DNA from 2 places in the Arthrobacter sp. 05T47 genome. Region 1 is predicted to be linked to the other one. Evidence: riboswitches for the same ligand, from Rfam matches in the RefSeq annotation. Region 1 holds a riboswitch; the other holds the start of a gene.
The links. Region 1 has a riboswitch for cyclic di-AMP ahead of AC1DEY_RS06785 (NlpC/P60 family protein). Riboswitches for the same ligand answer to the same signal wherever they lie in the genome.
Positions count from the first base shown of each region.

Region 2: another riboswitch for cyclic di-AMP. It lies ahead of AC1DEY_RS07105 (aggregation-promoting factor C-terminal-like domain-containing protein); the one in region 1 lies ahead of AC1DEY_RS06785 (NlpC/P60 family protein).

Region 1 covers NZ_JBFTKG010000005.1:106,725-123,871, reverse strand. Annotated here, with positions in the region: gene AC1DEY_RS06790 (M23 family metallopeptidase) at 1-695, shown strand, start outside; cyclic di-AMP (ydaO/yuaA leader) riboswitch at 832-1,001, shown strand; gene AC1DEY_RS06785 (NlpC/P60 family protein) at 1,298-2,056, shown strand; gene AC1DEY_RS06780 (HNH endonuclease) at 2,278-2,778, shown strand; gene mobA (molybdenum cofactor guanylyltransferase) at 2,841-3,518, shown strand; gene AC1DEY_RS06770 (DUF6457 domain-containing protein) at 3,540-3,836, shown strand; gene AC1DEY_RS06765 (molybdopterin molybdotransferase MoeA) at 3,833-5,377, shown strand; gene fdhD (formate dehydrogenase accessory sulfurtransferase FdhD) at 5,488-6,360, shown strand; gene AC1DEY_RS06755 (alpha-mannosidase) at 6,452-9,487, shown strand; gene AC1DEY_RS06750 (hypothetical protein) at 9,671-10,414, opposite strand; gene AC1DEY_RS06745 (hypothetical protein) at 10,458-11,189, opposite strand; gene AC1DEY_RS06740 (hypothetical protein) at 11,186-11,932, opposite strand; gene AC1DEY_RS06735 (ABC-F family ATP-binding cassette domain-containing protein) at 12,210-13,877, shown strand; gene AC1DEY_RS06730 (ABC transporter ATP-binding protein) at 13,874-15,787, shown strand; gene AC1DEY_RS06725 (NUDIX hydrolase) at 15,860-16,279, opposite strand; gene AC1DEY_RS06720 (DUF6314 family protein) at 16,276-16,797, opposite strand; tRNA gene AC1DEY_RS06715 (tRNA-Arg) at 16,799-16,871, opposite strand; gene AC1DEY_RS06710 (DUF998 domain-containing protein) at 16,956-17,147, shown strand, end outside.
Region 2 covers NZ_JBFTKG010000006.1:41,686-45,692, reverse strand. Annotated here, with positions in the region: gene AC1DEY_RS07110 (sensor histidine kinase) at 1-883, shown strand, start outside; cyclic di-AMP (ydaO/yuaA leader) riboswitch at 1,054-1,211, shown strand; gene AC1DEY_RS07105 (aggregation-promoting factor C-terminal-like domain-containing protein) at 1,214-2,002, shown strand; gene AC1DEY_RS07100 (bifunctional glycosyltransferase family 2/GtrA family protein) at 2,183-3,730, shown strand; gene AC1DEY_RS07095 (glycosyltransferase family 39 protein) at 3,727-4,007, shown strand, end outside.

The sequences.
Region 1 (17,147 bases):
GCCCGTTCCGTCAGGTAACGGAATTTGCCGCGGCCAGCGGGGTCGGGCAGAAGGCCGGCATCGCACTGGCCGCAACGGGCCTGGTCCTCACTGTGACGGTCCCCGCCACGAGCCCCGTGCTGGCCTCCAACGCTGATGGAACAGGCGCCCTCTCCGCTGCAGTACAGCCGGATGTCACGGCTCCCGCCGCCGCAAAAGTCGATTTCAGCCGAACGGCCGTCACCACGAAGGGTGATCCGGACGGGAAGCTCAAGCAGCTGCTCAGCGCCCAGTCTGTGGACAGCATCACGCGCGCGGCATCCGCCGGCACCCTCGGCGCACCGCTGGACCAGATGATCACGGCCTCGCCGTTCGGCTACCGCGTCAGCCCCATCACCGGCGGTGCGGGCGAGTTCCACCGCGGCCAGGACTTCGCCGCCCAGTGCGGCACGGCCGTCCACGCGGCCGCCAGCGGCACCGTGACGTTCAACGGATGGCATCCCTACGGCGGCGGAAACCGGGTCGTCATTGACCACGGCAACGGCCTGGAGACCACGTACAACCACCTGTCCTCGGCCTCGGTCAGGGTCGGCCAGAAGGTATCGCGCGGAGATGTCATCGCTATGAGCGGGACCACAGGCGCCTCCACGGGCTGCCACCTCCACTTTGAAGTGATGGTCAACGGCGACGTCGTTGATCCGCTCGGATGGCTCTAAATAGACGATGGACCGCTCTCAAATTCTTGTGACACGCCGTGATCTGAATGTGACATTGGGTCAGGACTGCTGTAGGGTTTGAAGCACGCCAACTTTTCCGAAGTTGGCGCTCTTGAGTGGATTGCCTAGCTCTGCCACCGCTCAAGGTCCGTTCGCATTACATCGTCTGGCAGGGGCGGGGGAACCAATTTTGGCCTTCGAAAGAAGGCCTAGGGGTTAAGTCGCAACGCTTCCCAGGAAGCAGCGCGGCCGGGTGACTCCCATCCGAATCCGACAGCTCACCTCGTAGGCATTGGGAGAGGCTACTTTCGTGTCTTCACGCCACAACTCTGCGCGCATGCGCACCGGCGAAGCTCTGTCGAGCTCGCTGGAATCCACATCACGTGCCGCCCTTGTCGGCGCCCGGATGGGATCACGTTCCGCCGGCTCATTCTCTACCGAGCCCGGACAGCATGCAGTTTCCGCATTTGGCGCGTCTTCGCAGTACACCCTTCGCTAAGTAACCCAATTTCGGGGCGATCCGGCGTACCCCCAAGATGCCGGAGCGTCCTCAGTCCGCGCCCGAAAGCGCGCGGTCCAAGGATCACGAAAGAGAGAACTTAATGACTACTCGTGCAACCGTTGCACGGCACCGAGCCGAGGTCACCAAGACCAACTCGCTGGCTGTTATTGCTAAGGCTGTCGGCGACAACGCCGGCGGCATGGGCCGTCAGGCCGCGGTCATCGCCGCAGCTTCCGGTCTGGTTCTGACCAGCGGAATCGCAGCCAACGCTGCTGAGACCAACGTTCAGCGCGAATCCACGTCCGCTTCGGCCCTGGAAGTCCAGTCCGCAGCCCCGGCCACCATTTCGGCCGCATCCAGCATCGCGATCTCCTATGAGAAGCCCGCCGTGACCACCACGCCGGCTCCCGTCGTCGAGGCCCCGAAGCCCGTTGTGAACGTCCAGGATTCCACGGCCTCCCGCGCCGGCGGCACCGAGCTTGGCGTCAGCGGCGGCGTCGCTGCCCAGGCTCCGGCCGGCATCGGCAGCGGAGCAGGCGCGACCATCGCCGCTGCTGCCTACGCGCAGATCGGCGTTTCGCAGGACTGCACCGCCCTCGCCACCAACGCCCTGGCCGCGGCCGGCATCCACTACCACGGCTGGCCGGCAGGTTACCTGTCCCTGGGCCGCACCGTGAGCGCCGCCGAGGCACGCCCGGGCGACCTCGCCTATTACCAGAACGGCGGCGTGGGCATGGCACACATCGCGGTTTACGTCGGCAACGGCATGGCAGTCCACGGCGGCTGGAACGGCGGCACCACCGCGCTGTACAGCGTGAACGTCGGCTCCGGCCCGGTCTTCATCCGCGTCGGCGGCTAAGCCACAGCACTCCAGCATTTCGAAAGACCCCCGCCTTTTGGCGGGGGTCTTTTGCGTGACCGCGCCATGAACTTTGCGCGCGCACGGCCGCGCCGGTGAAAAAATATTCGGTGATCCGGCACCTGAGTGTTTACTCTTGTCTTGTCGATCCATAGCCCGACCATGCAGAGGGCAGCCGGCCCTCGTGCCGCTGGCGGGTGCGGCCGTGAAGAGGTATGCGGATGCGCACTCTCGTTCTGAATGCTGGATATGAACCACTGGCGGTAATCACCTTCCGCCGGGCGCTCGTCCTTGTCCTGACCGGAAAGGCCAGCGTTGTGGCGGAAGGGGACGACCCCGTCGTCGGCCCCCAGGACATCCTGGGCCGCCCGTCCGTGATCCTGCTGAACCGCTACATCCGTCCGAGATACAACACGATGACGGCCGTGAGCCGCCGCGGCGTGCTCCGCCGGGATGCCCACCGCTGCGCCTATTGCGGCAAGGCGGCGCACACGATCGACCACGTCCAGCCCAAGTCCCGGGGTGGCGCCGATTCCTGGGAGAACCTGGTAGCGGCCTGCCTGCGCTGCAACAACGCCAAGAGCGACCACACTCCGGCGGAGATGGGCTGGAAGATCGGGTTTGTTCCGGGCCCCCCGAAGGGCGCGATCTGGCAGATCAAGGAACTCGAGAAGCCGACGCCCGCCTGGGATCCGTTCCTGCTGCCGGAATCGGCCGCCTGACCTCTGGGCCGCGCGGGGCCTGCCAGATCTGCCCGTAGCCGGCGCCGCGCTAGGCTGAACCGGTGGAGTTCGATGCCATCATTCTCGCCGGGGGGAGGTCCTCCCGCCTGGGCGGCGTGCCCAAATCCCGGCTGGTGTACGACGGCGCCACCCTCCTCGAGCGGTCACTGGGCGCCGCGGGCGGGGCGGGGCGCGCCGTCGTCGTCGGGCCGGACCCGGGGAACCTGCCCGACGGCGTCCTGACCTGCCGGGAGGAGCCGCCCTTCGCCGGGCCGGCCGCTGCCATCGCCGCGGGCCTGGACGCGCTGGCCTCGGGCCATTCCGTCCGGCGTGGGGACGCTGCTCCGGCGCCGTTTATCCTGGTCCTTGCCTGTGACATGCCAAGGTCCTCCGCTGCCGTCCGGGTACTGGCCGAATCGCTGGAGGCCTCCCTGGCGGCTGCGCCGGAACCAGGCCGGGGCGACGGGGTCATGGCCGTCTCCCAGGACGGCCGGAAGCAGCCGCTAGCGGGTTTTTATGGCACAGCTGCGCTACAACAAAGTGTTACGGACGCCCGGCATCGGGGCAGCCTGGAAAACGCGTCGGCCTTCTCCCTTCTTGCTAGGCTGGACGTACGGGAAGTCCGCGTTCCCCCCGGGTCCACGGACGATGTTGATACCTGGGATGATGCGTCCGCGTTGGGGGTATCGGACACAATTCCAGGCCTCGGTCCGGGCCCCGGCACGGAACTCCCCAGCTGAACGCGACCATGGAGGCAAACGGTGAAAAGCCAGGATGAAACGCTGGAAGACTGGTGCCGTGCCCTGCTCCAGGCCTTGGAGCTGGAAGACGTTGAGATTGACGTGAACGAGGTCCTCTCCCTGGCAGGGGTGGCCGCCCACTCGATAGTGCGCCCGGCCGCGCCGCTGACCACATTCATTGCCGGCTACGCCGCCGGCCTGGCCTCCGGCTCCGGGCGGGCGACGGACTCCCTGTCCATGCAGGACGCCATGGCAGTAGCGCGCCGGCTCGCCAAGGACTACGCGGCCTCCGAAGCATCCGAAGCATCCGGGGCATGACGGCTGCGGCTGCGGACGACGCCGGACCGGCCGTCCATGGCGGGAACGTCCCCGAAGGCGGCCGCACGGACCCCCTCACGGACTCGGACGCCCTCACGGAGGCCCCGGCAGGGCTGGACGCGGACCGCGACGCGGTAGACGAGGACACGGTAGACGAGGACACAGCAGGGCCGGACGCGGACCAGGCCACTGCGGACCAGGATGCGGGCAACCAGGACGCTGCGGACGCGCCGCACCGGCACCTGGCCCACACATGGCAGGAGGCCCGGCAGCTCGCCTTCGACTGTGCCACGCCCATCCCGGCCGCCCCCGTCCCGCTCCGGGAGGCGCTGGGCCGCACCCTGGCCGCTGACGTGCTGGCCCTGCAGGACATGCCGCACTATGCCTCCTCCGCCATGGACGGCTGGGCCGTCAACGGCAGCGGTCCCTGGATCCTGGCCGAACCGGACCAGCGGCTGGCACCGCACCAGGCAAGCCCGATCGCCACCGGAGGCCTCATCCCCGCCGGGGCCAAGGCCGTGCTGCGCAGCGAAAGCGGCATCATCGACGCCGATGAGGACGGCCTGCCCGTGCTGAAACTCGGCGGCACCGCGAAGCCGGGGGACCCGCGCAACGGCGACCACATCAGGAAAGCCGGAGAAGAAGCCGCCGCCGGGGACGTCCTGGTCAAGAGCGGCGCGGTCCTGAATCCCGCCCACCTGGCCCTCGCCGCCTTGGCCGGACACGACGCGCTTCCGGTGCTTGGCAAGGCCGTGGTGCGACTGGTCTTCACCGGTTCCGAGGTGGTGGCATCCGGGAGGCCGGCGCCCGGGGAAGTCCGCGACACGTTCGGACCCCAGCTGGCAGCTGTGGTGGGAATGCTCGGCGGGATCTGCACCGAAGAAGTGAAAGTCGGCGATTCCTACGCAGAATGGATCGCCGCCCTCGAGGACAGCGATCCTGCCGGTGAAAGCCTGCCAGCCGACGTCGTCATCACCACCGGCGGCACCGGACGCTCCGGAACGGACCACCTCAGGCGTTCGGTCGCCGAGCTGGGCGGACGCCTGCTGATCGACGGGATCGCGATGCGGCCGGGCCACCCGGCCGTGCTGGCCGAACTGCCGGACGGCCGGTATATCCTCGGCCTGCCGGGAAACCCGCTCGCGGCCATGATGGCGCTGTCCACGATCGGAGCCCCGCTCCTCGCCGCCCTGGGGCACGGTTCCCTGCGGCCGCTCAGCGAGGTGCCCTGCGGTTCGACGATTGACGCCGATCCCGGCCGGACCCGGCTCATGCCCTTCCGGCTGCTCTACGGCATGGCATCCCCGGCGCAGCACACCGGCCCGGGAATGATGCGGGGCCTGGCCGCCGCCGACGGCGTCCTGGTGGTCCCGCCCCATGGAGTTCAGCTGGGAGAGCTGGTCCCCGCGTTCGCGCTCCCGTGGGGTGCGCCGATCCCTGACGCCTCGGCAGCTCCCGTGGCGAAGCCTGCGGCGAAGCGGACCGCCAGGAAAACCGCGGCCAGCGACGGGCCGGTCGACTGGAGCGCCCTCCTGGGCTGAACACCCTCCGACGCGGGATACCGGCCGCCGGCTGCGCTGGCTTCAGGATCAGGCACTTGCAATGATGGAATCAGCCAAACCCAAATGAATATGTTGCCAAGGAGTACCCGATGGGCCGCGTGACGCAGCGCCGCAAAGTGCACAAAATTGTCCTGGACGGGTCCGCGCACGCCCTCGAATTCCCGGTCCGGCACCGGGAGGACGTCCTCGCCGTCGAGGAACCGCTGGAAATCCGGCTCGGAAACATGTCCTTCTCCGTCACCATGCGAACGCCGGGCAGCGACTTCGACCTCGTCGCGGGGTTCCTGGTCTCCGAAGGAATCATCTGGACACCTGAGCAGCTGGTTTCGCTCAGGTTCTGCGCCGGTGAAGACGCCGACGGGATCCAGACCTTCAACGTCGTGGAGGCCCAACTGCGGCCCGACGTCGTCCTGCCGGAGACCGGCCGAAACGTCTTCACGTCCAGTTCGTGCGGCATCTGCGGGACGGACTCGATCGATGCCGTGCGAAAATCCTCGCACTACAGCCCGGCACAGGATCCGTTGACCGTTCCCGTCGAAACGCTCGCGGCCCTCCCGGATGCCCTTCGGTCCGCCCAGGAGGTCTTCGACCTCACCGGCGGGGTGCACGCCGCCGGGCTCTTCAGAATCGCCGACGACGGCTCGGCGGAGTTGTTGTGCCTCCGGGAAGATGTCGGACGGCACAACGCCGTGGACAAGGTAGTGGGCTGGGCCCTCCGCGAAGGCCTGCTCCCGCTCCGGGGCACCGTGCTGCAGGTCTCCGGCAGGGCGTCGTTCGAGCTCGTCCAGAAGGCAGCCCTCGCCGGAATCCCGGTCCTCGCCGCAGTCAGCGCACCCTCCAGCCTGGCCGTCGAACTGGCCGAGGCCAGCGGGATGACCCTGGCAGGGTTCAGCCGCCGGACCAGCCTGAACGTCTACGCAGGCCAGCAGCGCGTCGCAGTCCCGGCCCCCGCGGCCAGCTAGCAGCAACACTTGGCCAACGGGTTCCCCTCGGCGTAAGTTTTATCCATCGATTGGAGCCAATCGGACGCCCCCAGCGCTGAAGAGGAACACATTGCACGACGACCGCCGTCTTACGGAAGTCCGGCTGGACCGCTTTCTGCGTGACCGCATCGCCCCCGCCGTTTACCCGCGCAGCGTCCCGCTGACGCTGAGCAGCTGGGACGTGCCGGACGAACCCGTGCCCGTGCTGGAAGCCCTCCGGCACGAGTTCACGCCCCAGGAACACGGAGCGGCCTGGGGCCGGCCATGGAGCACCAAGTGGCTCCGGCTCCGGGGCGACGTGCCGGACGGCTGGGGAGCCGCGGCCGGCACCTCGGTGGAAGTCCTGGTGGACCTGGGTTTCAGCGCCGACGCCCCGGGCTTCCAGTGCGAAGGCATCGCCTGGCGGTCCGACGGGACCATCATCAAGGCGGTTTCACCGCGGAACCAGTACATTCCGCTCAAGCTCCTGGGCAGCGGCATGGCCGTTGACTTCTATGTCGAAGCCGCGGCCAACCCGGACTTGTCCCAGAACTGGACCTTTGCCGCCACGCCGTACGGCGACAAAGCCACCTCGGGCAGCGAGCCCAAGTACCGCCTGGGCAGGATCGCGATCGCCGAACGCAACCAGGCGGCCTGGGAACTCCAGCAGGACATCTTCACGCTCAGCGGGCTCATGCACGAACTGCCCATGGACCTGCCCCGCCGGCACCAAATCCTGCGGGCGCTCGAACGCATGCTGGACATCATGGACCCCGACGACGTCGCCGGCACCGCGGACGCCGGGCGGGCCGCCCTGGCCGACGTCCTGTCCCAGCCGGCCTACGCCTCGGCGCACCAGCTCGTGGCCACGGGCCACGCCCACATCGATTCGGCCTGGCTGTGGCCCGTCCGGGAAACCATCCGCAAGTGCGCCCGGACGTTCTCCAACGTGGTGGCGCTGATGGACGAACATCCCGAGTTCATCTTTTCGTGTTCCTCGGCCCAACAGCTTGCGTGGATGAAGGAGTACTACCCGGAGCTGTTCGGGCGCATCCGGGACAAAGTCCGCGCCGGCCAGTTTGTTCCCGTCGGCGGAATGTGGGTCGAATCGGACTCCAACATGCCCGGCGGCGAGGCCATGGCGCGGCAGTTCCTCGAGGGCAAGAGCTTCTTCCTGGACGAATTCGGGGTCGAATGCCAGGAAGCGTGGCTCCCGGACACGTTCGGGTATTCCGCAGCGCTCCCGCAGATCATCAAGGCCGCAGGCAGCCGCTGGTTCCTCACCCAGAAGATCTCGTGGAACCAGGTCAACAGGATGCCGCACCACACCTTCAACTGGGAGGGCATCGACGGCACCCGCGTATTCACCCATTTCCCGCCGGTGGACAGCTACAACTCCGACCTCAGTGCCCGGGACCTGGCGCACGCCGAACGGAACTACCGGGACCACGGCCGCGGGGCCACATCCCTGGTGCCCTTCGGGTACGGCGACGGCGGCGGCGGCCCAACCCGCGAGATGCTGGCCGCGGCGCAGCGCACGGCGGACCTGGAAGGCTCCCCGAAGGTTCGGATCGGCTCGGCAGCCAGCTTCTTCGAGCAGGCCCAGGCCGAGTATGAGCCCCTGCCGGTCTGGGTGGGGGAGATGTACCTGGAACTGCACCGGGGAACCTACACCAGCCAGGCCAAGACCAAGTTGGGCAACCGGCGCAGCGAGCACCTGCTCCGGGAAGCCGAACTCTGGAGTGCCACGGCGGCCGTGCGCGCGGGGCACCATTACCCTGCCGCGGAGCTCAAGCGACTCTGGCGGCTGGTCCTTCTCCAGCAGTTCCATGACATCCTGCCGGGCAGTTCCATCGCGTGGGTCCACCAGGACGCCGAACGGAACTACGCCGCCGTCGAACGGGGGCTGGAAACGATCATCACGAACGCCGCGGCCGCGGCCCTGGGCCCCGGCAACCGGGAATTCCTCCTCAACGCCGCCCCGCAGGAGCGCCAGGGAGTGCCGGCGTTGGGTGCTGCAGAACCCGTCCGGCCCGGACAGCCGGTGTCGGTCACCGAGGCGGACGGCGGCTACATCCTGGACAACGGCATCATCCGGGCGGTGGTCGATGCCGACGGGCTGCTGGCCTCGCTCATCGATCACACCACCGGGCGGGAGGCGATCGCTCCCGGGGAGTCCGGCAACCTCCTGGAACTGCACCGGGATACGCCGAATGAATGGGACGCGTGGGACATCGACGCCTTCTACCGCCGGAACGTCGTCCGCCTGGTTGAGGCGCGTTCCGTGACCCTGGAGCGCGACCCCCGGGGGCAAAGCCCGGACGCCGTCGTGGTGGTGGAGCGGATGGCCGGGTCCTCGGCCGTGACCCAGCGGATTACGCTGGCCGCGGGCGCAGGCTCCCTCGCGATCACCACCCTGGTGGACTGGCAGGAGCGGCAAAAACTGCTCAAGCTCGGCTTCGCCCTGGACGTCCGGGCCGACCGGTCCGCGGCGGAGACGCAGTTCGGCCACGTGTTCCGCCCCACTCATGTCAACACGTCCTGGGAAGCCGCGAAATTCGAGATCTGCGCCCACCGCTGGATCCACGTCGCCGAGCCCGGCTACGGGGTGGCGGTCTCCAACGCGTCCAGCTACGGCCACGACGTGACGCGCAACGTCCGGGAGGACGACGGCGGCACCACCACCACGGTGCGGGTCTCGCTGCTGCGGGCGCCGAAGTTCCCGGATCCCGGCGCCGACCAGGGCAGGCACGAGCTGCACGTCACGATCCGGCCCGGTGCCACGATCGCGGACGCCGTCGAAGAGGGCTACCGCACCAACCTCCCCCCGCGGGTTGTACAGGGTGCCCACACGGTGGAGCCGCTGGTCACCGTGGTCAACCAGGCAATCGTCGTTGAAGCGGTCAAACTCGCCGAAGACGGCTCCGGAGACGTGATTGTCCGGCTGTACGAATCGCTCGGGGAACGCTCCACCGGCCTCGTGAAGGCCAACTTCCCGGTCCGCGGGATACTCGCCGTGGATCTGTTGGAACGGCCTGTCGATGCGCCGGGAGTGGCTGCCGGTCCCGACTCTGCCGAGCTTACGTTGCGGCCGTTCCAGCTGGTCACGCTGAGGTTCCAGCGCTGAAGTGCAGGGAAAACGCCGTTAAGCAGGCTGAGTGGGAGCGGTCCTTGCGGACCGCTACCACTCATCCCCCCAATGGCGCTTGGACGACTGCCTCTGCTTCGCACGGCTGACTTCCGTACACGAAGCGATTGCCGCTTTCACACATTCATGATTCTTTCACGGTCTAATGATTTTGTGAATGGCCTACCCGTTGTTCTTGCGCAATGTTGCGCGAGCGTTACCAGTTTTCTTTGCGGCGAGCCCGGAAGCCCAGAACAGTCCCAGGCCCAGGACATACCCCAGGACGGCCGAATAGTTGATGGTTTGCTGCACGAGGATCCAGTCCTCCGGGGCAAAGGAGGCGGGGAAGCTCAAGGCTGTGGCGAGGGCGCCCATGCACGTCATGACTGCCCCGGCACGCACCAGCCGCGGCAGGGGGCTTCTGGCGGTGGCCAGCAATGCCGGGAGCAGGGCCAGGGAGACGAAGGCGGGATACGTGCGGCCGGCCGCGGCGTAGAACGGCGCCAGGGCGGCGTTGTGTCCACCGTTGTCGGTGATGCCCAGCATGCCGACCGAGGACCCGCGGGTGTCCATAAGGAAGAAAATTACCGCCACTGCGGCAGCGCTGAGGGCCAGGGCCCAGCCCCCGGCCGGGCCCGCAATGAGGCGGTAGCCGCGACCGTCTGCCAGTCCTTTCGCGACGCGCAGACCGACCAGCAGGACCGCCGCGAACACGAGGAAACGCAGGAGCAGGTGGGCAAGGTTCCATCCCCCCAGAGCCGCGTCGATTGCCTCATAGGGGCCGGGGACCGAGAGCAGGCTGCACAGGGTCGCAAGGAACAGGATCCAGAAAACGGTCCTGTTCCGCCCGTGGATCGCATCCGGGACGCGGAGGAGGAACACCACGGAACAGATGATCAGCGTCCCCCATTGGAGGGTTGCAATCATTCCGGGTACCCCCACATGGCTCGCCTGCCCAGCCGAACGACTCTCAGGTCAGGCCAGCTTGCTTCTTAGTCGCCCGCATAGCAAGCGCCTTCGCCAGCCAGATCAAGGAAAGCCCAAGGACCAGGCACAGAACGGCCGAGTAGTTGAGGACGAACCGCATGAATCCGAGTGACGGGGGAATGACCGGGGACAGAAGGCTCAAGGAAATAGCCACGGTACCCAGCGCCAGCAACCCCGCGCTGAACCGCACCAGGGCCGGGAGGCCGCTGCGGAGGGTCCGCACCATCGCCGGAAACAGGGCCAGGGTTATGTACGCCGGATAAAGCCGCCCGGCGGCCCCGTAATACTCCACCAAGGCGGCATTGCGCTCATCCTTGGCGAACACCGTGACCAGCCCCGCCGAGGATCCGGCGGTGTCCATCATGAGGAAGACCGCTACCACCACAGCCGAGGCGGCTACGGCGACCGCGATGCCGACAGGGCCGGTGATCAGCCGCAGGGCGTCGTCCGCGCTGAATCCCCGGGCCACCCGGAACCCCAGGAAAAAGATGGCGGCGAAAATGACGAAGCGTAGCACGAGATTGGCGACGTTCATGCCTCCGAGGGCTCGGTCCACGGCCACATAGGGCGCCTCGATGCTGAGCAGGATCGCCAGGGTCATGAGCGCGAAGATGGAGAACAGGGACCGGTTCTGCCCACGGAGGGCGTACGGCAGGCGGGCCAGCGTGACCACGCAGCACACTGCCAGCGTGGCCCACTGCAGGATCGCGATCATCCGAGGTTCTCCCAAATTTTTTCTGTTTGTGCCTGCTCGTGCTCCTGGCGCCGCAAGGACTTTCCGAGCGCCTGGAGCCGCTCTCCGGCCAGGGCGCTAAGGTCTCCGTCGGAGAGGGAATCCAAGGCGGCCTGCTTCGCCCCCTGCGTCCAGCCGGCCTCTTCCTCGGTTATCAGGCCCGTGGCGACGAACCCGCCCGTGAATCCTACGCCCGCCGCGCGGGCTGTCGCGACCGCCAGTTCGGGGGACAGCCTGTTGGCGGTGAGCTGGGCCGAGTAATTTTGCGGCGCCACGCCGGTGGCGGCAGAAACCCGGTGACGCAACTCACCGTCGTCGATCGCGTCCACCCAGTTCCGGACTGATGTGGCATGCGGGGCGGGGGACAGTGCGCGGGTCATGGAGCTGCCGTGGTCACCATAGCCGCCGTACGCGGGGGAGGAGCGTGAAATGACGGCGCGCAGCAGATCCATGGTGGCCACCTGGCTGACGAGTTCGGCCGGGGTTGGCGGCTGCGGCGCGGTGGCCAGCTCGGCATAGTGGTCGAAGGACGCCAGTTCCGCCAGCGGACTTAGATCCAGGGCCCGGCTGATGCTGACCAGGGTGGTTTCGGCCACCTTCCCGCGCACCAGCTGCTGGGCAAATGTGGTGCGCTTGATGCCGGAAATCCTGCAGATATCGGCCGTGCTCTCCGTCGGAGCAACGCGATGAAGCCAGAGTTGGAACGCCTTAGCGGGTAATGGCATCTATGGCTTCCTGCGGAGTCGATGGGCAGTGTGGGTACTGGCACTCGGTGGGGCAGCGGCGGTCGAGGCGGGAGATGGCGGCGGTGTGGCGCAGCGGGCTGGGATTTTACGTGAGGTCCTAATTCAACTATGCTAAATGGTCGAACCCGCTGGTCCGTACACCCCCCAAGTCCGGACCGGCGGGTTCTTCTATGCCCGGCTGCTTTTCGGCCTGCCGGGACGGGCGGGTTCTGCCCGTCGGGGCGGTCCGTTTGGGCCGCAGTGAGAGGATGAACTAATGACTGCAACCCTTGTTGCCAAGGACCTTTCCGGTGGTCACGATCACCGCACCCTCTTCTCAAAGCTGTCCCTGACCGTAGCTCCCGGTGACGTAGTGGGCGTCGTCGGCGCCAACGGTGCCGGCAAGTCCACGCTGCTGCGCCTGCTCGCCGGCGTCGACGAACCTCAGGAAGGCACAGTAAGCCTGGCCCCGGCCGACGCCTTTGTGGGCTGGCTGCCGCAGGAACACGAGCGGATTGCCGGCGAAACGGTCGCCGGCTACATCGCCCGGCGCACGGGCTGCGCGCAGGCCACCCTGGAAATGGAGTCCACCGCAGAAGCACTGGGCTCCGGCGCTCCCGGCTCCGACGACGCCTACTCGCTGGCTTTCGACCGCTGGATGGCCTCCGGCGCAGCCGACCTGGAAGACCGCATCCCGCCGGTCCTGGCGGACCTTGGCCTCGATGTGGGGCCCGACGCCGGAATGACCGGCCTGTCCGGCGGCCAGGCGGCCCGCGTGGCGCTCGCCGCGCTGCTCCTGAGCCGCTTCGACGTCGTACTGCTGGACGAGCCCACCAACGACCTGGACCTCAACGGCCTGGCCAAGCTGGAGGCGTTCGTGCAGGGACTGCGCGGCGGCGTCGTCCTGGTCTCCCACGACCGCGAGTTCCTCTCCCGCTGCGTCACCACGATCGTGGAGCTGGACCTGGCGCAGAACTCGGTGGCGGTCTACGACGGCGGCTACGAGGCGTACCTGGAGGAACGCGCCGTCGCCCGCCGGCACGCCCGGGAACGCTACGAGGAGTACGCCAACACCAAGGCCGACCTCGTTTCCCGGGCCCGGACCCAGCGCGAATGGAGCTCCCAGGGCGTCCGGAACGCCATGAAAAAGAACCCGGACAATGACAAGATCCGGCGGGCGGCCAGTACCGAGTCCTCCGAAAAGCAGGGCCAGAAGGTCCGGCAGATGGAGTCCCGCATCGCCCGGCTCGAAGAAGTCGAGGAACCGCGCAAGGAATGGCAGCTGCAGTTCAGCATCGGGGCGGCCCCCCGGTCCAGCTCGGTGGTGGCCACCCTGCGGGGCGCCGTCGCGCAGCAGGGCGGGTTCACCCTGGGCCCGGTGAACCTGCAGCTGAACGCGGGCGAACGGATCGGGATTACCGGCCCCAACGGTGCCGGCAAATCCACCCTGCTCCGGCTCCTGCTCGGCGTCCAGCAGCCCGACTCCGGCGATGCCTCCATGGGTGCGTCCGTGGCCATTGGGGAGATCGACCAGGCACGCGGCCTGCTGGCCGGCGATCTGCTGCTGGGCGACGCCGTCGAGGCCGTCCTGACGGAGCAGACTCCGGCGGAAGTGCGCACCCTGCTGGCCAAGTTCGGCCTCAAGGCCGATCACACCAACCGGCCCGTCGACTCCCTGTCTCCGGGGGAGCGGACCCGGGCCGCCCTGGCGCTGCTGCAGGCCCGCGGCGTGAACCTGCTGGTGCTGGACGAACCCACCAACCACCTCGACCTGCCCGCCATTGAGCAGCTCGAGGAAGCCCTCGACAGCTACGACGGCGCGCTGCTGCTGGTCACCCACGACCGCAGGCTGCTCGAAAACGTCCGCCTGGACGCCCGCTGGAACGTCGAAAGCGGCGTCGTCACCGAACTGCACGCCGATGCCCCGAAAGGCAGCACCACATGAGCATGGACCGGGTCGCCTGGAGCTCCCTCTACAACATCACCCGCGCCTCCAGCGGGTCCAAGCCGTTCTCCAAGGAGACGCTGAAGCGCGTCTTCAGCTTCGCCCGCCCGCACCGCGGCAAGCTGATCGCCTTCGTGCTGCTGTCCATTGTGATGGCCTTCCTGGCTGTTGCCACCCCGGTCCTCGCCGGGCAGGTGGTCGACGAGATCATCGCCCATGCCGAGGCCTCCACAGTGATCTGGCTTGCTGTCCTGATCGCCATTGTGGCGGTGGCCGAGGCGGGGCTGGGCCTCGTGACCCGCTGGCTGTCCTCCACCATCGGTGAAGGCGTGATCGTGGACCTGCGCACCAAGGTCTTCGACCACGTCCAGAAAATGCCGATCGCCTTCTTCACAAGGACCCGGACCGGGGCCCTGGTCAGCCGGCTGAACAATGACGTCATAGGGGCGCAGTCGGCCTTCGCCGGCACGCTCTCGGGCGTGGTCAGCAATGTCGTGGCCCTCGCCCTGACCCTTGCGGTGATGCTCAACAAGTCCTGGCTCGTGACGGTGCTCGCCATGATCCTGCTGCCGATCTTCCTGATCCCGGCCCGCCGAATGGGCTCCAAGCTGGCCGACCTGCGGCGCGAAGCCGCCGAACACAACGCCACCATGGGAACCCAGATGACCGAGCGCTTCTCCGCGCCCGGCGCCACCCTGGTCAAGCTCTTCGGCCGCCCCGACGAGGAATCCCGCGAGTTCGCCCTGCGGGCCGGCCGGGTCCGGGACATCGGTGTCCGCACCGCCATGCTGCAGTTCACCTTCGTCACGGCGCTGACTCTGGTCTCGGCCCTGGCCCTGGCGCTGGTCTACGGCCTGGGCGGCTGGCTCGCGCTGGCCGGGCAGCTGAACGCGGGCGACGTCGTCGTGCTGGCACTGCTGCTCACCCGCCTCTACGCGCCGCTCACGGCCCTCTCGAGCGCGCGGGTGGAGGTGATGAGCGCCCTGGTCAGCTTCGAGCGTGTCTTTGAGATCCTGGACCTCAAGCCGCTCATCCAGCAGAAGCCAGACGCCGTGGCCTCCCCGCCCGGTCCGCTCTCGGTGGAGTTCGACGACGTCCGCTTCGCCTACCCCTCGGCGGACAAGGTCTCGCTGGCCTCCCTGGAGGACGTGCTGACCCTGGACACCCGCGGCGGCGAGGAAGTGCTGCACGGCATCAGCTTCCGGGTGGAGCCCGGGCAGACGGTGGCCCTGGTCGGCTCTTCCGGCGCGGGCAAGTCCACCATCGCCCAGCTCCTCTCGCGCCTGTACGACGTCGACTCCGGCGCGGTCCGCTTCGGCGGCACCACGCCCGGCACGGACGTGGACGTCCGCGACCTCACGTTCGACTCGATGCGCGCGACCCTCGGCATGGTGACGCAGGACGGCCACCTGTTCCATGAGAGCATCGCCTCCAACCTGCGCCTGGCCCGCCCCGAGGCCACCGACGAGCAGATGTGGGATGCGCTGCGGCGCGCCCGGCTCGAAGACATGATCCGGTCCCTGCCCGAGGGCCTGGACACGGTGGTGGGGGAGCGCGGCTACCGGCTCTCCGGCGGCGAGCGGCAGCGCCTGACGATCGCGCGCCTGCTCATCGCGCAGCCCCGGGTGGTCATCCTCGACGAGGCCACCGCCGCGCTGGACTCCACCAACGAGGCCGCCGTCCAGGAGGCGCTGGGCGCCGCGCTGGAAGGCCGCACCGCCGTAGTGATCGCCCACCGGCTCTCCACAATCCGGGCAGCCGACGCGATCCTGGTGGTGGAGGACGGCTCGATCGTGGAGCGCGGGACACACAAGGAACTCCTCGCCGCCGAGGGCCGCTACGCGGAGCTGTACCGCACGCAGTTCTCCGAGGCCACCGCGGTTGCCCAGGAAGCCGTGCCCGGGTACTGAGCCGCGGTACTGGGCCGGTGTACTGGGCCGGTCTACTGGGTCGCGGTACCGAGCCGCGCGACCGGGCCCCCGCTACCTGTGCTGGTGGGCTGACGGTTTGGCGGACAGCGCCGGCAGCACATGGTCTGTCAGGAGCGGGGCCAGGTCCCCGGGAAGCTCGGCGGCCAGGTCGAGCCACCGGATCTCGGCGATTTCCGCCGATGGCCGGGCACTCCACACCCCCGGCGCCGTGAAGACGGTGGCCTCGATCTGGGTGGCAGCCTCGTTGGCGGCGTCCGCCACCCAGCAACCCAGCAGGTCCAGCCGGTCCGGGGCCAGCACAATCCCCACTTCCTCCCGGAGCTCACGCGCCGCCGCCTGGGCAGCGGTTTCGCCGGCCTCCGGTTTGCCGCCGGGATGCATGAACTTGTCCGTGCCCCGTTTGCGGACGGTCAGGAGGCGTCCGGAGCGGTCGAAAACGCAGACGGCGGAGACGACAATGCGGGGGTTCATTCGACACCCCTGAGGTTTGGTCCTGCGTCTGGGCCTGCTTTCAGCCGATGCAGGACGGACTCCAGCAGCTGGTCCTTGGCGGGCCCGGTGACGTCCCAGCGGTAGCCGCAGTCGTCCGGTCCGAGGACCTGGTAGCTCACGCGGTACGTGTCGGGGTCACACCAGTGCACGTCGCGGTTGGCCTGCCCGGAGAAGCCCATGCGGTGGAAGGGGCGGCCGTCGGGGAAGTACACGTCCAGGACCTCCGGCGTGTCCGCGGACCGCAACAGGTATTCCCGGCTGGCCGGCCCGGTGAAAGGCGCGCCGCTGAAAGAGGTCCAGTGCACGGTGCCCTCTTCACGCCACACCAGGCCGCCGTCGTCGAGGTCCGTGAAGCGCACGACGCCGATGAAGGTTCCGCTGATCCCGGTGCTGCGGTCCAGCAGGGTGCGGTCGACGGACCAGGAGCCACGCAGGTAGGCGCGGAGGTCAAAGTCCGGACCCGTGTCCGGGGTTTCGTCCGGGGCAGGAATGTTCAAGTGCCCTCGATTGGAATCGAACCAACGACACCGGCTTTAGGAGAGCCGTGCTCTATCCACTGAGCTACGAGGGCGGGCGTCCGCAGCCCGGCCCAGGGCCGGTCCGGTCGGACACGGATATAAGCATACAAGGTGAGCGCGCGTACTACGCTCTTGGCATGACCGCAGGAACCACCGAGCTTTCCGCCGGCGCCCTCTACTACCCCGATGTGGCCGCGACCCGGTTTTACGTCGGGGCCCTGGCGAAGCTGAGCGTGCTGCAGTATTTCGTGGCTGAATCGGCGGTGATCGGCGCCTGGGCGGGCGCAGAACCCTACAGCCGCCGCACGGGGTACATCAGCGACCTCGGC
Region 2 (4,007 bases), on a different contig from region 1:
GCTGAACCAGATGCTGGACAACGTCTCCAACGCCCTGGAGGCGCGGCAGGAGAGCGAGATGAAGGTGCGGCAGTTTGTCGCCGATGCCTCGCACGAACTCCGCACGCCGCTGACGGCTATCCGCGGCTACACCGAGCTGATGCGGATGACCGAGCACTTCACCGCCGACGGCGAGAGGTCCCTCGCCCGCGTGCAAAGCCAGTCCGAACGGATGACCACCCTGGTTGAGGATCTGCTTTTGCTGGCGCGCCTGGACGAGGGACAGCCGCTGAAGGTCAGCGACGTCGACCTCACGCAGCTGGCCATCGAGACGGTGAGCGATGAGAAAGTCATGGCCCCGGACCGGGTCTGGCAGCTGGAACTTCCGGAGGAGCCCGTGGTGGTCCGCGGCGATGCGACCCAGCTTCACCAGGTCMTCGCCAACCTCCTGTCCAATGCGCGCAAACACACGGACCCCGGGACCACAGTGGTCACGGGCGTCATGCGTTCGGCTGATGGAAGCGCCGTGGTTACCGTGACGGACAACGGCAGCGGCATCGCACCGGAATTCATCGGCCGGGTCTTCGCCCGGTTCGCACGGGCCGACGCTGCTCGCACCAATCCCACCGCCAGCCCCGCCAACACACCGGTCGCTGCGACGGCGGGGGCCAGGTCCGGGCCCGCCGTCCGCCCGGCTTCCGGCGCCGTTTCCGATACTCCTTCCGGCAGCCGTGGCAGTGCCGGGGCAGCTGCTCACGCCCCGACCTCCGAGGGCACGAGCGGTTTGGGCTTGTCCATTGTCCAGTCGATTGTGGAGGCCCACGGGGGCACCGTTGAAGTCACCTCCCGGCCCGGCCGCACGGAGTTTGCGGTGCGGCTGCCCGCGGCGCCGCCGTCGGCATAGGCCCAGCAGGATTCACTTCCCACCCGCAAGATGGTTCTGCGCAAGCCGACACCCCGCCCGCTGTGACTCCTGTTACCAAAATGTGACTTAAGCGCCGAGGTCCTGTAGCGTCGTTGTGGTGCGGCCTCCATTGGTGCCGCATATCCGGACGGACGCCAAACTCTGCCGCTTCCCGGATTCCGCTGGACCAGGCAGAGGCGGGGGACCCAGAGTTCCCGGGCATTCTGCATTCATGCGCCCTCGGGGTGAAGCCGACACGTGATTTTCCGTGCGGCCGGATGACCTCATCCGAACCCGACAGCTAACTCCGCCGGCGTTGAGAGGCCCATCATGACTGAATTCCAGGTACAAACGCGCCCTGACGGCGATTCCCATTTCCGCTCCACTAAGTCGCGCCACCGCGCCGAACCGGCCACGCAGGCATCCGCCCTGTCCAAGCTGGCTACCGGACTCGGCATCACTGCCCGCCGCGCCGCCGTCGTAACCGCCGCTTGCGCCCTGCTGGTGGGAGGCGGCGCCGCCAGCCAGGCGGCGGAGCCGGGCACTCACGCGAATGCTGCGGGCAGCCAAACGGCCACAAGCGCCGACCCGCTGGCCAAGCTCAACTTCGAACGAGTCCAGATCGCCGCTCCGGCGGAAAAAAACGTGGCACCCACGCTCTCGGAAGTCAAGGCCGCCGAGCCCCCGGCCGCCCCGGTTGCTGCTGCACCCGCACCGGCCCCGGCTCCCGCAGCCGCTCCCGCGCCGGCCCCGGCTCCCGCAGCCGCTCCTGCACCGGCCCCCGCTCCCGCACCGGCACCGGTTGCTGTGGACGACCCCGCCGGAGCCCAGGCGTACGCCGCGTCCCAGCTGGGCAGCTATGGCTGGGCCCCTGGTGAGATGCAGTGCCTGCAGAAGCTCTGGACCAAGGAATCGGACTGGAAGACCACCGCCACCAACGCCAGCAGCGGCGCCTACGGAGTGGTCCAGTCCCTGCCCGCCTCGAAGATGGCGAGCGCCGGTGCCGACTACATGACCAACTACCGGACCCAGATCAATTGGGGCCTGAACTACGTCAAGGAACGCTACGGCTCCCCCTGCGGCGCGCTGAACTTCCACTACGCACACAACTGGTACTAAACCGGCACTAGCCGTACCGCCCGGCGAGGGTGGTTGAGGCCCCGGATCCACGCGGATCCGGGGCCTCCTGTGCGTCCGCGGCCGGTACGATTTTGGCCGGCCGGCCTGGCTCCGGACTTCCACAGCCCCCGCACAGCTCGGCCCTAAAGCCCTCATATGGGCCGGCGGGAAAGTTGAGCCATGACATCCACAGACCAGGCCACAGGAACCCTGTCCCGTTCCACGGAGACGCCGGCCGGTCCGGCGGCCCCGCCCTCCCCGTCCGGACTTGAGCCGTCGGGGCCTGCATCGTCCGGGCCGGCATCGTCAGGGCTTACCGTGACCGATGTGCCGGCCCCGGGACCGTTCGCCGGAGCCCTTACCGGCACCGGCGGCCGGCGCGCACCCATTGACACACGCGGCAGCACACCGTTGCTGGACGTCACGATTCCGGTCTTCAACGAGGAGCGGGACCTTGAAGCGTGCCTGCGCCGGCTCCACGCGTACCTTATCGGCGCCTTCCCGCACTCTTTCCGGATCACTGTGGCGGACAACGCCAGCACCGACGGAACGCTCAAGACCGCGGAGCGCGTGGCCCGTGAGTTGCGCGAAGTGAAGGTGGTCCACATGGCCGAAAAGGGCCGGGGAAACGCGCTTCGCAAAGTTTGGCTCTCCTCGCCGTCGCCGGTCCTGGCCTACATGGACGTGGACCTTTCCACGGACCTGGCGGCCCTCGGCCCCCTGCTCGCCCCGCTCATTTCGGGGCACTCCGATCTGGCGATCGGCACCCGGCTGACCCGCAACTCACGCGTGGTCCGCGGACCCAAGCGGGAGTTCATCTCGCGCAGCTACAACTTCCTGCTGCAGTCCCTCATGGGGGCCCACTTCAGCGACGCCCAGTGCGGGTTCAAGGCGATCCGGGCGGACGTGGCCCGGCAACTGCTCCCCCACACCCTGGACAACGCCTGGTTCTTCGACACCGAACTGCTGGTGCTGGCAGAAAAGTGCGGCCTGCGCGTCCACGAAGTCCCGGTGGACTGGACCGACGACCCCGATTCCAGCGTGGACATCGTCCAGACCGCCCTCGCGGACCTGCGCGGCATGGCACGGTTGAGCCGGGACCTGGTTTCGGGCCGGATCCCGGTTCCCGAACTGCGCGCCGCACTTGCCCGCGGACCGCTGCCGGCGTCCTCGCGGTTCCAGGAACAAAGCCCCGGCGGAAGCCTTTTCGGGCAGCTGGTCCGCTTCGGCAGCATCGGGGTGGCCTCCACTCTGGCGTACCTGGCAATCTTCCTGCTCTGCCGACAGATCATGGACCCGCAGCTGGCAAACTTCCTCGCGTTGCTCACCACCGCCGTGGCCAACACCGCGGCCAACCGGCGCTTCACGTTCGGCATCCACGGCGGCAGCCAGGCCGCACGCCACCACTTCGAGGGGCTGCTGGTCTTCGGGATCGGCCTGGCCCTGACCTCGGGCACCCTCGCCCTGGTTCACGCCACGTCAGGAGCCACACCGGACCGCTGGCTCGAACTGCTTACGGTCACCGCCGCCAATCTGGCCGCCACGGCCGTGAAATTCCTGCTCTTCCGGCTGGTGGTCTTCCACCCCCGGCGGACTAACACCGTCCCGGCGCCGGACGCCGCCATCACCGTTGCGGAGCCCACCGCCCCTGGCACCGCTCAGGTGCCCGCCGCCCCCGAGGCTTCCCTCCCCCGTACAGAACCCGCACAGAAAAGGCCAAGTAAATGACGGCAACCATCAGCCCCACCGCCGGCTCCCTTGCCGGGTCACCGGCCGGCAGCCCGCCCCTGGACCCGGAAACGACCCTCCCGGCATCCGAGGACGCCGGCGCGCCGCCCAACCCGCCAGCACCCCTAAGCCGCCGGGACCGCCTGCTGTTCGGCCGGCAGCCCCGCTGGGTCCGGCCCGCGGCGGCGCTGCTGCTGGGGGTCACCGCGGCCTTGTACCTGTGGAACCTGGAAGCCACCGGCTACGCCAACTCCTTTTACGCCGCCGCAATCCAGGC